2 regions of the Bradyrhizobium sp. CCBAU 53338 genome follow, and region 2 is predicted to be linked to the other one. Evidence: predicted binding sites of a transcription regulator. Region 2 holds the regulator's gene; the other holds the start of a gene.

Evidence for each region. Region 2 encodes PhoB, which activates phosphate uptake and scavenging genes when phosphate is short. Its sites were predicted from a motif close to TGTCATNNANCTGTCAT; they were not measured.
Region 1: phnF (phosphonate metabolism transcriptional regulator PhnF) is a predicted target of PhoB. The motif match lies at 2,234-2,250, and genes of this name have one in related genera.

The regions. Positions count from the first base shown of each region.
Region 1 is NZ_CP030048.1:877,315-881,522, reverse strand. It holds gene XH90_RS04225 (carbon-phosphorus lyase complex subunit PhnI) at 1-1,096, opposite strand, end outside; gene phnH (phosphonate C-P lyase system protein PhnH) at 1,100-1,708, opposite strand; gene phnG (phosphonate C-P lyase system protein PhnG) at 1,713-2,126, opposite strand; gene phnF (phosphonate metabolism transcriptional regulator PhnF) at 2,285-3,013, shown strand; gene phnE (phosphonate ABC transporter, permease protein PhnE) at 3,093-3,941, opposite strand; gene phnE (phosphonate ABC transporter, permease protein PhnE) at 3,938-4,208, opposite strand, start outside.
Region 2 is NZ_CP030048.1:7,022,077-7,026,284, forward strand. It holds gene XH90_RS33065 (aspartate aminotransferase family protein) at 1-557, opposite strand, end outside; gene XH90_RS33070 (GcrA family cell cycle regulator) at 1,015-1,527, shown strand; gene phoB (phosphate regulon transcriptional regulator PhoB) at 1,630-2,343, opposite strand; gene phoU (phosphate signaling complex protein PhoU) at 2,366-3,082, opposite strand; gene pstB (phosphate ABC transporter ATP-binding protein PstB) at 3,094-3,915, opposite strand; gene pstA (phosphate ABC transporter permease PstA) at 3,912-4,208, opposite strand, start outside.

The sequences.
Region 1 (4,208 bases), 1.2 Mb from region 2:
TGGCGTCGGTCGCATTGGCTTCAGGAGAGGCTTCGGCAAATTCCTTGCGGAGCTTGCGGAGCAGACCGAGCTCGGACTGGAAGTCGACATAATGCGGCAGCTTCAGATGCTCGACGAAGCCGGTCGCCTGGACATTGTCCGAATGCGACAATACGAACTCTTCATCTTGCGCCGGGGCCAAGGCCTCTTCTCCAAGCTCGCGGGCACGCAGCGCCCGGTCGACCAGCGCCATCGACATGGCCTTGCGCTCGCTCTGGCCGAAGGCGAGGCCATAGCCGCGGGTGAAGCATGGAGCCTCCGTTGCGGAGCCCTTGAACTGGTTGACCATCTGGCACTCAGTGAGCTCGATCGCGCCGAGCGGCACGGCAAAGCCGACGTCTTCGGCAGCGAATTCGACCTCGACCTCGCCAAAGCGTATCTCGCCGACGAAGGGGTGATTGCGGCCATAGCCGCGCTGGGTGGAATAGCCCATTGCCAGCAGGAAGCCCTCGTCGCCGCGTGCGAGATTTTGCAGGCGCAGATCGCGGTCGGCCGGGAAATTCAGCGGCTCGCGGGTGAGATCGCCGACGCTGGCGCCCTCCTCGGCCTGCGGCGAGGGTTCGATCAGCCCGTCGCGGCCCAGAATGTCGGTCACGCGCGGCGTCGCCGCGGTTGACGCCTCTGACGTCGCCGGCGTTTCCGGCACAAAGCCTTCGCTAAGCGACGGATCCAGCAGGCGGTGCGTGTAGTCGAAGGTCGGCCCGAGGATCTGGCCACCCGGAATGTCCTTGAAGGTCGCGGACACCCGCCGTTGCACGCGCATCGCACCGGTGTTGACGGGCTCGCTGGCGCCGAAGCGCGGCAGGGTGGCGCGGAAGGCGCGGACCAGGAAGATCGCCTCGATCAGATCGCCGCGCGCCTGCTTGATCGCGAGCGCCGCGAGTTCGCGGTCATAGAGCGAGCCTTCGCTCATGACCCGGTCGACGGCGAGCCCGAGCTGCTCCGAGATCTGGTCGAGGGAGACTTCCGCAACGGCTTGATCGCCACGGCGCGCATTGGCGAGCAGACGATGGGCGTTCTCGATGGCGCGTTCGCCGCCTTTGACTGCGACATACATGCGTCAGCCTCCCCTGCTCACGACGCGGGTGGTGCGCGGGATCGCTACCACGGCATCATCGGCGACCAGCACCAGGTCGATGCCCCGCGGAAACAGGGTTTCGTTGAAGCTGAGCTGCTCGAACAAGTCGAAGGGCTTGATCGAGGCCTGGAGCGTCGCGACACCATCAATGCCGGGACCGCGGAGCTCGAAGGTCGGCCCTGAGTCCAGGCTCTCGACCTGAACGATCACGGTGGTGGAACGATCAGGATATTCGTTGGTGCCTAGCGCGAAACGCTCGAGATCGGGCAGCAACACACCATCGCTGATCAGCGCGAAGGCCGCGATGGAGGAATCCTGAATCACGGGCGCACCGGTGTGGAACTTGAGCCACTTCAAGACGTCGGTGCTTTCAGCCATCCGCGGATCGAGCCAGAGAGGCGTATCGTGATCGAACAGCGTCAACGCGATCGCGGCGGTGCCGCGCATCATCGTACCAGGCGTTCCCGCCATCGGCACGATACGCTGGACCGAGCCCGGCCGCGCCATCGCGTCCATGACCGAGCGAAAGGTCGATTGCGCCGACAACACCTTGTCGGCGAATCCCGGCGGCAGTTCCGCAATCGTGGTCATGGCCTCACCCCTCACCGCGCACCATGGTGTAGAAATCAACCTTCGTCGCCGCGGTCTCTTCCGCCACGCGGTTGCGCCGGACCATAAGCTGCTCGCGCAACGGTGCGATTACCTCGCGCTCGATCGCCGCGCCAAAATCACGCGACTGCACCAGCGCGTCGCACAGGGCGATCAGCCGCGCCTTCTCGCCGTCGCGTCCGAGCGCATAGCCGAACCCGACCTCACCGCTGGCAAGGCGCACGGCTGCGCGCGACACCGTGGCTTCGCCGAGATTGAACGGCGCGCCGTCGCCGCCGACCCGGCCGCGCAGCATGACCAGACCGTTCTCCGGTTCGCGCAGATCCTGATGGCCGGGCAAGGGAATCGTGCGGAGACGGGCGGCGATCTCGCCCGCCTCCGCGTGCGCCAGCACGGCCATGGCGGCCTGACGCTGCGCTTGCTGGTTGCTGTGCTGGTTCAACGAATCCACCGAACTTGCCGAATTCAAGTTGTCTATGATAATAGACAACTTGATACGGAAGCGCCATGACTGTTTCGTGACAAACGCATGATTTCTGGGCTAGGCTGACCGCCGACATGAGCATGCAGGACACCGCCTCCTCGGGCGTCGCGCTGTGGCGCCTCGTTGCCGACGGCATCGAGCGCGGCATTGCCGATGGCCGCTTCGCCGCCGGCGACAAATTACCAGGCGAGATGGAGATCGCCGAAACCTATCGTGTCAACAGGCACACCGTGCGGCGCGCGTTGGCGGCGCTTGCGGAACGCGGCATCGTGCGCGCCGAACGCGGCAGCGGAACCTATGTCGAGGCGCAGAAACTCGCTTATCCCTTGCGCTCGCGCACGCGCTTCTCCGAGATCGTCGGAGCCGAAGGCCGGGAGCCGCACGGTCGGATGATCGAGGCGTCAGAGGACGTCGCAACCCGCGAGCTCGCTCGCGAGCTGGGCTTGAAGACCGGCGCACCGCTGGTGCGGATCGAGGCCATTCGCCTGGCCGACCGCACGCCGATCTGCGTCTCCACCACATGGCTCTCGGCGGAGCGGTTTCCGGGCGCAGGCACGGTGTTTTCGGCCACGCGCTCGATGACGAGGATGCTCGAGCATTACGGCATCAGCGACTACCGCCGCGGCGCTACGAGGATCACTGCCGGCATCGTCGATGCCACCGATGCCGTACGGCTCGACCTGCCGCTGGGACGGCCGATCCTGGTGGTTGACGCGACGGACCTCGATCTCCAGGGCAAGCCGCTGGTGACCAAGCATTCGCGCTTTGCGGCGGAGCGGGTGGAGTTTGTGGTGGAGCCGTAGGCGGGTCGCCTACTCTCCCTCGCAGTCATTTGAGAGATGGACTCGCGGAGAGTCCCCGCAAGCGGGGCGAGGCGAGGAATCAGGCCACCGCCCGTTTTCCGATGATCGCAAAACGCAGCTTGCCCGAGACGAAATCGATCGCGGCGACGGCGACCAGGATCATCAGGATCAGGAACGACACCTTCTGCCATTCCAGCACGCGGATCTGTTCGGCGAGTTGGAGGCCGATGCCGCCGGCGCCGACGATGCCGATGATGGTGGCCGAGCGCGTGTTTGATTCGATGAAATAGAGCACCTGGCCGGCGATGACGGGCAACACCTGCGGCAAGAGGCCGAAGCGGATCTCGTGCAGCGCGCTGCCGCCGGAGGCGCGGATGCCCTCGACCTGCTTCTGGTCGGCGCCTTCGATTGCCTCCGAGAACAGCTTTCCGAACGCGCCGAAATCCGACACCGCGATGGCGAGCACGCCGGCGAACGGGCCGAGCCCGACCACGTTGATCCAGACCAGCGCCCAGATCAACGTATCGACGCCGCGAATCGAATCGAGGAAGCGCCGCACCGGAAAGCGGAGAAAGATCGACGGCACGACATTGCGCGCCGCGAACAGGCTGACCGGCAGCGCGAGCACTGCGGCGAGCGTGGTGCCGAGCAGCGCGATCGACAGGGTCTCGCCCAACGCCTTCAGATAGAGCGGCAGCGACGAACCGGGATCCGGCGGCATCATCATCACGCTGATCCAGCCGAGCTGGCTCAGCCCCGAGATGAAGCGCGACGGCGAGAACTCGAGATCGACCAGGCCATAGCCGAAAATGGCCATTGCGGCGATGAGCATCGCCGGCGTCGCCAGGCGCGCCGATGCGGGACGATTGAAGACACCGGGATAGCGCGCGCGGATCTCTGCGGTGTCGATGTCCTGCGGCTTGCTCAATTCCGCGCCTCCTTGCCGAACAGGCGACCGCGTACCCAGCCGGTCGTGATGTCGATCAGGAAGACCGTGACGATGATGGTCACGAGGATCGCGCTGACGTCGGAGTAGTAGAACTTGCGGATCGCGACGATGAATTCCTGCCCGATGCCGCCGGCGCCGACGAAGCCCATCACCGAGGCCTCGCGCACGTTGATCTCGAAGCGCAGCAGCGCGTAGCTGGCATAGCCAGCCGAGACCTGCGGCAGGATCGCGAAGCGCATGCAGGAG
Region 2 (4,208 bases):
GGCTCGATCAGGATGCCGGCGGTGTGCGGACCGATCGCCTTCTTCACGGCCTCAATGTCGCCATGCGGGATCTGGTCGAAACCGTCCATCGGCGGACCAAACCCTTCGAGATATTTTGCCGATCCCGTTGCGGCCAGCGTCGCCAGCGTGCGGCCGTGGAAGGCGCCCTCGAAGGTGACGATGCGGTAGCGCTCCGGATGGCCCTTGGAGAAATGATGATGGCGAACCAGCTTGATCACGCCCTCCAGCGCCTCGGCGCCGGAATTGCAGAAGAAGACGAAGTCCGCAAAGCTCTCGTTGCACAGGCGCGCGGCGAGCTTCTCGCCATCCGGGCTCTGGAACAGATTGGACATGTGCCAGAGCTTGGTCGCCTGCTCCTGCAACGCCTTGACGAGCGCAGGATGGGCATGGCCGAGCGCGTTCACGGCGACGCCCGAGGTGAAATCGAGATAGCGATCGCCATTGGTTGCGATCAACCAGACGCCTTCACCGCGCTCAAAACCGATGTCGGCCCTGGCAAAAACGGGGAGCAAATGCGGCGCTGCGCTGTTGGTCATGACGATCACTTGATTGTTGCGGACGGCCGACGCGTGCATTGCGCAACGCACCATTGACCGGCCCGGAAAACGAAACGTGCCGCCTTTTAAGGGCGGCACGCACGGCCATTTTAGGCCTGGTGATCCGGGTGTCAATGCCGCCCGGAAAGCCTCGCGAAACGCCGAATCCGTAGTCTTGCGGTGACGATTTTGCAGGATTTTCGCCACGGAACATGTGGAAGCGAGTCGGCGGACTCTTGCGCGCGAGTCACGCCATATTGTAGCGTTTGGCTTGTCAGATACGACATCTCGTGCAGCGGTTCTGATCCCAAGAGTCCTCATGTACCGGCGTAAACGTTCGGGCGCACTTCGCGCGCCCGGCGAGCCTTAAGGGATTCCGGCGGCACGGGTTTTTCGAGGCTTAGGCATTCGTTGTGCGGCCCCAGGATGGCGGGCGCGCGGCGAAGGAAAGGGTGCAATGACGGTTTTGACCTGGTCCGACGATCGCGTCGAGCAGCTGAAAAAGCTCTGGGAGGCCGGACTTTCGGCCAGCCAGATCGCCGCCGAGCTTGGGAATGTCACCCGTAACGCCGTGATCGGAAAGGTGCACAGGCTCGGCCTGTCCGGCCGCGCCAAGAGCCCCTCGTCAGCGGCTCCGCGGCCACGCAAGGCACGTCCTGCGCAGCACATGATGCGGGTGAGCAGGCCGATCGCGCGCGGCAACACCGCACTGGCGCAGGCCTTCGAGGTCGAGGTCGAGGCCGAACCCGTTACCTACGACAACGTGGTGCCGATGAGCCAGCGGCTCTCGTTGCTCGAGCTGAACGAAGCCACCTGCCACTGGCCGGTGGGCGATCCCTCGAGCCCGGATTTCTTCTTCTGCGGCGGCAAGGCCCTGTCCGGCCTGCCCTACTGCGCCCAGCACTCGCGCGTTGCGTATCAGCCGGCAGCCGATCGCCGCCGCGCACCGGCCAAGCCCGGCACGCGCTGAGTACAGCTTGAGACCGACATCGTCCCGGCACCGGCCGGGGCGAAAAAGAAAAGCGCGCCACCGAGCGCGCTTTTTTTGTTTTGCTTGCGGGCAGCTAGGTAGCTAGCCGGAGGCCTGCTCGGCCTTCGCGAAGCGATCGTCGAGCGCGTAGCCCGCGCCGCGGACGGTGCGGATCGGGTCCTGCTCGCGGCCGAGATTGAGCAGCTTGCGCAGGCGGCCGATATGCACGTCGACGGTGCGCTCGTCGATATAGATGTCGCGGCCCCAGACGCTGTCGAGCAGCTGCTCGCGCGAGAACACGCGGCCGGGATGCTCCAGGAAGAACTCGAGCAGACGGTATTCGGTCGGGCCGAGATCGATCGGCCGGCCCGAGCGCGCCACGCGGCGCTTTTCGCGGTCGAGCTCGATGTCGCCGAAAGCAAGCACGGTCGCGAGCCGCTCCGGGCTGGCGCGCCGCAGCAGCCCCTTCACGCGCGCCAGCAGCTCGGGCACCGAGAACGGCTTGACGATGTAATCGTCGGCGCCGGTCGCAAGGCCCCGCACCCGTTCGCTCTCCTCGCCGCGCGCAGTGAGCATGATGATCGGCAGCTGCTTGGTGTCGGACCGCGTCCGCAAGCGGCGGCACAGCTCGATGCCCGACAGCCCCGGCAGCATCCAGTCGAGCACAATCAAATCGGGGATATGCTCCTTGAGGCGGGTGTCGGCGTCGTCGCCGCGCATCACCGTCTCGACGTCATAGCCGTCGCCTTCGAGGTTGTAGCGGAGAAGCTCGGTGAGAGCTTCCTCGTCCTCGACCACCATAATGCGTGCGCCCATGGTCTGGTCGCTCCTTGCCTGATCAGGTGTTCGGGACCGTCGTGGCGAACGTCGTCATGTCGCCCTTCGGCCGCTTGTCGGTGATCGCCTGGCCTTCGATCATGTAGAACACGGTCTCGGCAATGTTGGTGGCATGATCGCCGATCCGTTCGATGTTCTTGGCGCAGAACATCAGGTGGATGCAGAACGAGATGTTGCGCGGATCCTCCATCATGTAGGTGAGGAGTTCGCGGAACAGCGAGGTGCAGATGGCGTCGACTTCCTCGTCGCCCTTCCACACCGCCATCGCCGCCGGCAGATCGTGCGCGGCATAGGCGTCCAGCACCGACTTGACCTGCTGCTGCACGAGGTCGGTCATGTGCTCGAGGCCGCGGAACAGTTTGAGCGGATGGAAATCCGTCTCCAGCGCCGCGACGCGCTTGCCCATGTTCTTGGCGAGGTCGCCGATCCGCTCGAGATCGGTCGCAACGCGCATGGCGCCGACGATCTCGCGCAGGTCCACCGCCATCGGCTGGCGGCGTGCGATGGTGAGCACGGCGCGCTCCTCGATTTTCCTCTGCAGCGTGTCGAGCTCGGCGTCGATGGTGACGACGCGCTGGCCGAGCGCGACGTCGCGGCGGATCAGGGCATCGACGGAATCGACGATCATGCGCTCGGCGATGCCGCCCATCTCGGCCACCAGGCGGGTGAGCTCCTGGAGGTCGGTGTCGAAGGCTTTTGCGGTATGTTCAGAACCCATGTCCCGTCTCCTCAGCCGAACCGGCCGGTGATGTAATCCTGCGTGCGCCGGTCGGACGGCGACGTGAAGATCTTGCTGGTGTCGTCGAACTCGATCAGTTCGCCGAGATACATGAAGGCGGTCTTGTCGGAGACGCGGGCCGCCTGCTGCATGTTGTGGGTGACGATCGCGATCGTGTAGTTCTCGGACAGTTCCTGGATCAGTTCCTCGACCTTGGCGGTCGAGATCGGATCGAGCGCCGAACAGGGCTCGTCGAACAGGATCACCTCGGGCCGCACGGCGACGGTGCGGGCGATGCAGAGGCGTTGCTGCTGGCCGCCGGAGAGCGACAGGCCCGAGGCGTTGAGCTTGTCCTTGACCTCGTTCCACAGCGCGCCGCCGCGCAGCGCCTTCTCGACGCGACCGTCCATCTCGGACTTCGAGATCTTCTCGTAGAGACGGATGCCGAAGGCGATGTTCTCGTAGATCGTCATCGGGAACGGCGTCGGCTTCTGGAACACCATGCCGACGCGGGCGCGCAGCAGGTTGAGATCGAGCTTCGGGTCGAGGATGTTGGTCTGGTCGAGCATGAGCTGACCGGTGACGCGCTGGCCCGGATAAAGGTCGTACATCCGGTTGAAGATGCGCAGCAGGGTCGACTTGCCGCAGCCCGACGGCCCGATAAAGGCCGTGACGCGGTTGGTGCCGAGCGCCAGGTTGATGTTCTTCAGCGCGTGGTGTTCGCCGTAATAGAAGTTGAGATTGCGCACCGTCACCTTGGCCGGGGCCTCCGGCAACGGCTGCTGCGATGCCAGATGAGCGTTGGAACTCACGGATACGGACAGATCGGTCATTTTACGGTCCTCTCGGCGCCAAGAATGCGCGCGCCAATGTTCAAGGCAAGCACGGTGAGCGTGATCAGCAGGGCGCCGCTCCAGGCGAGTTGCTTCCAGTACTCGTAGGGGCTCTGCACGAAGTTGTTGATGGTGACAGGCAGGTTCGCCATCGTCTTGGTGAGGTCCAGGCTGAAGAACTGGTTCGACAGCGCGGTGAACAGCAGCGGCGCAGTCTCACCCGCAACGCGCGCGGTCGCGAGCAGCACGCCGGTGATCAGGCCGGAGCGCGCCGCGCGGTAGGCGATCTTCTT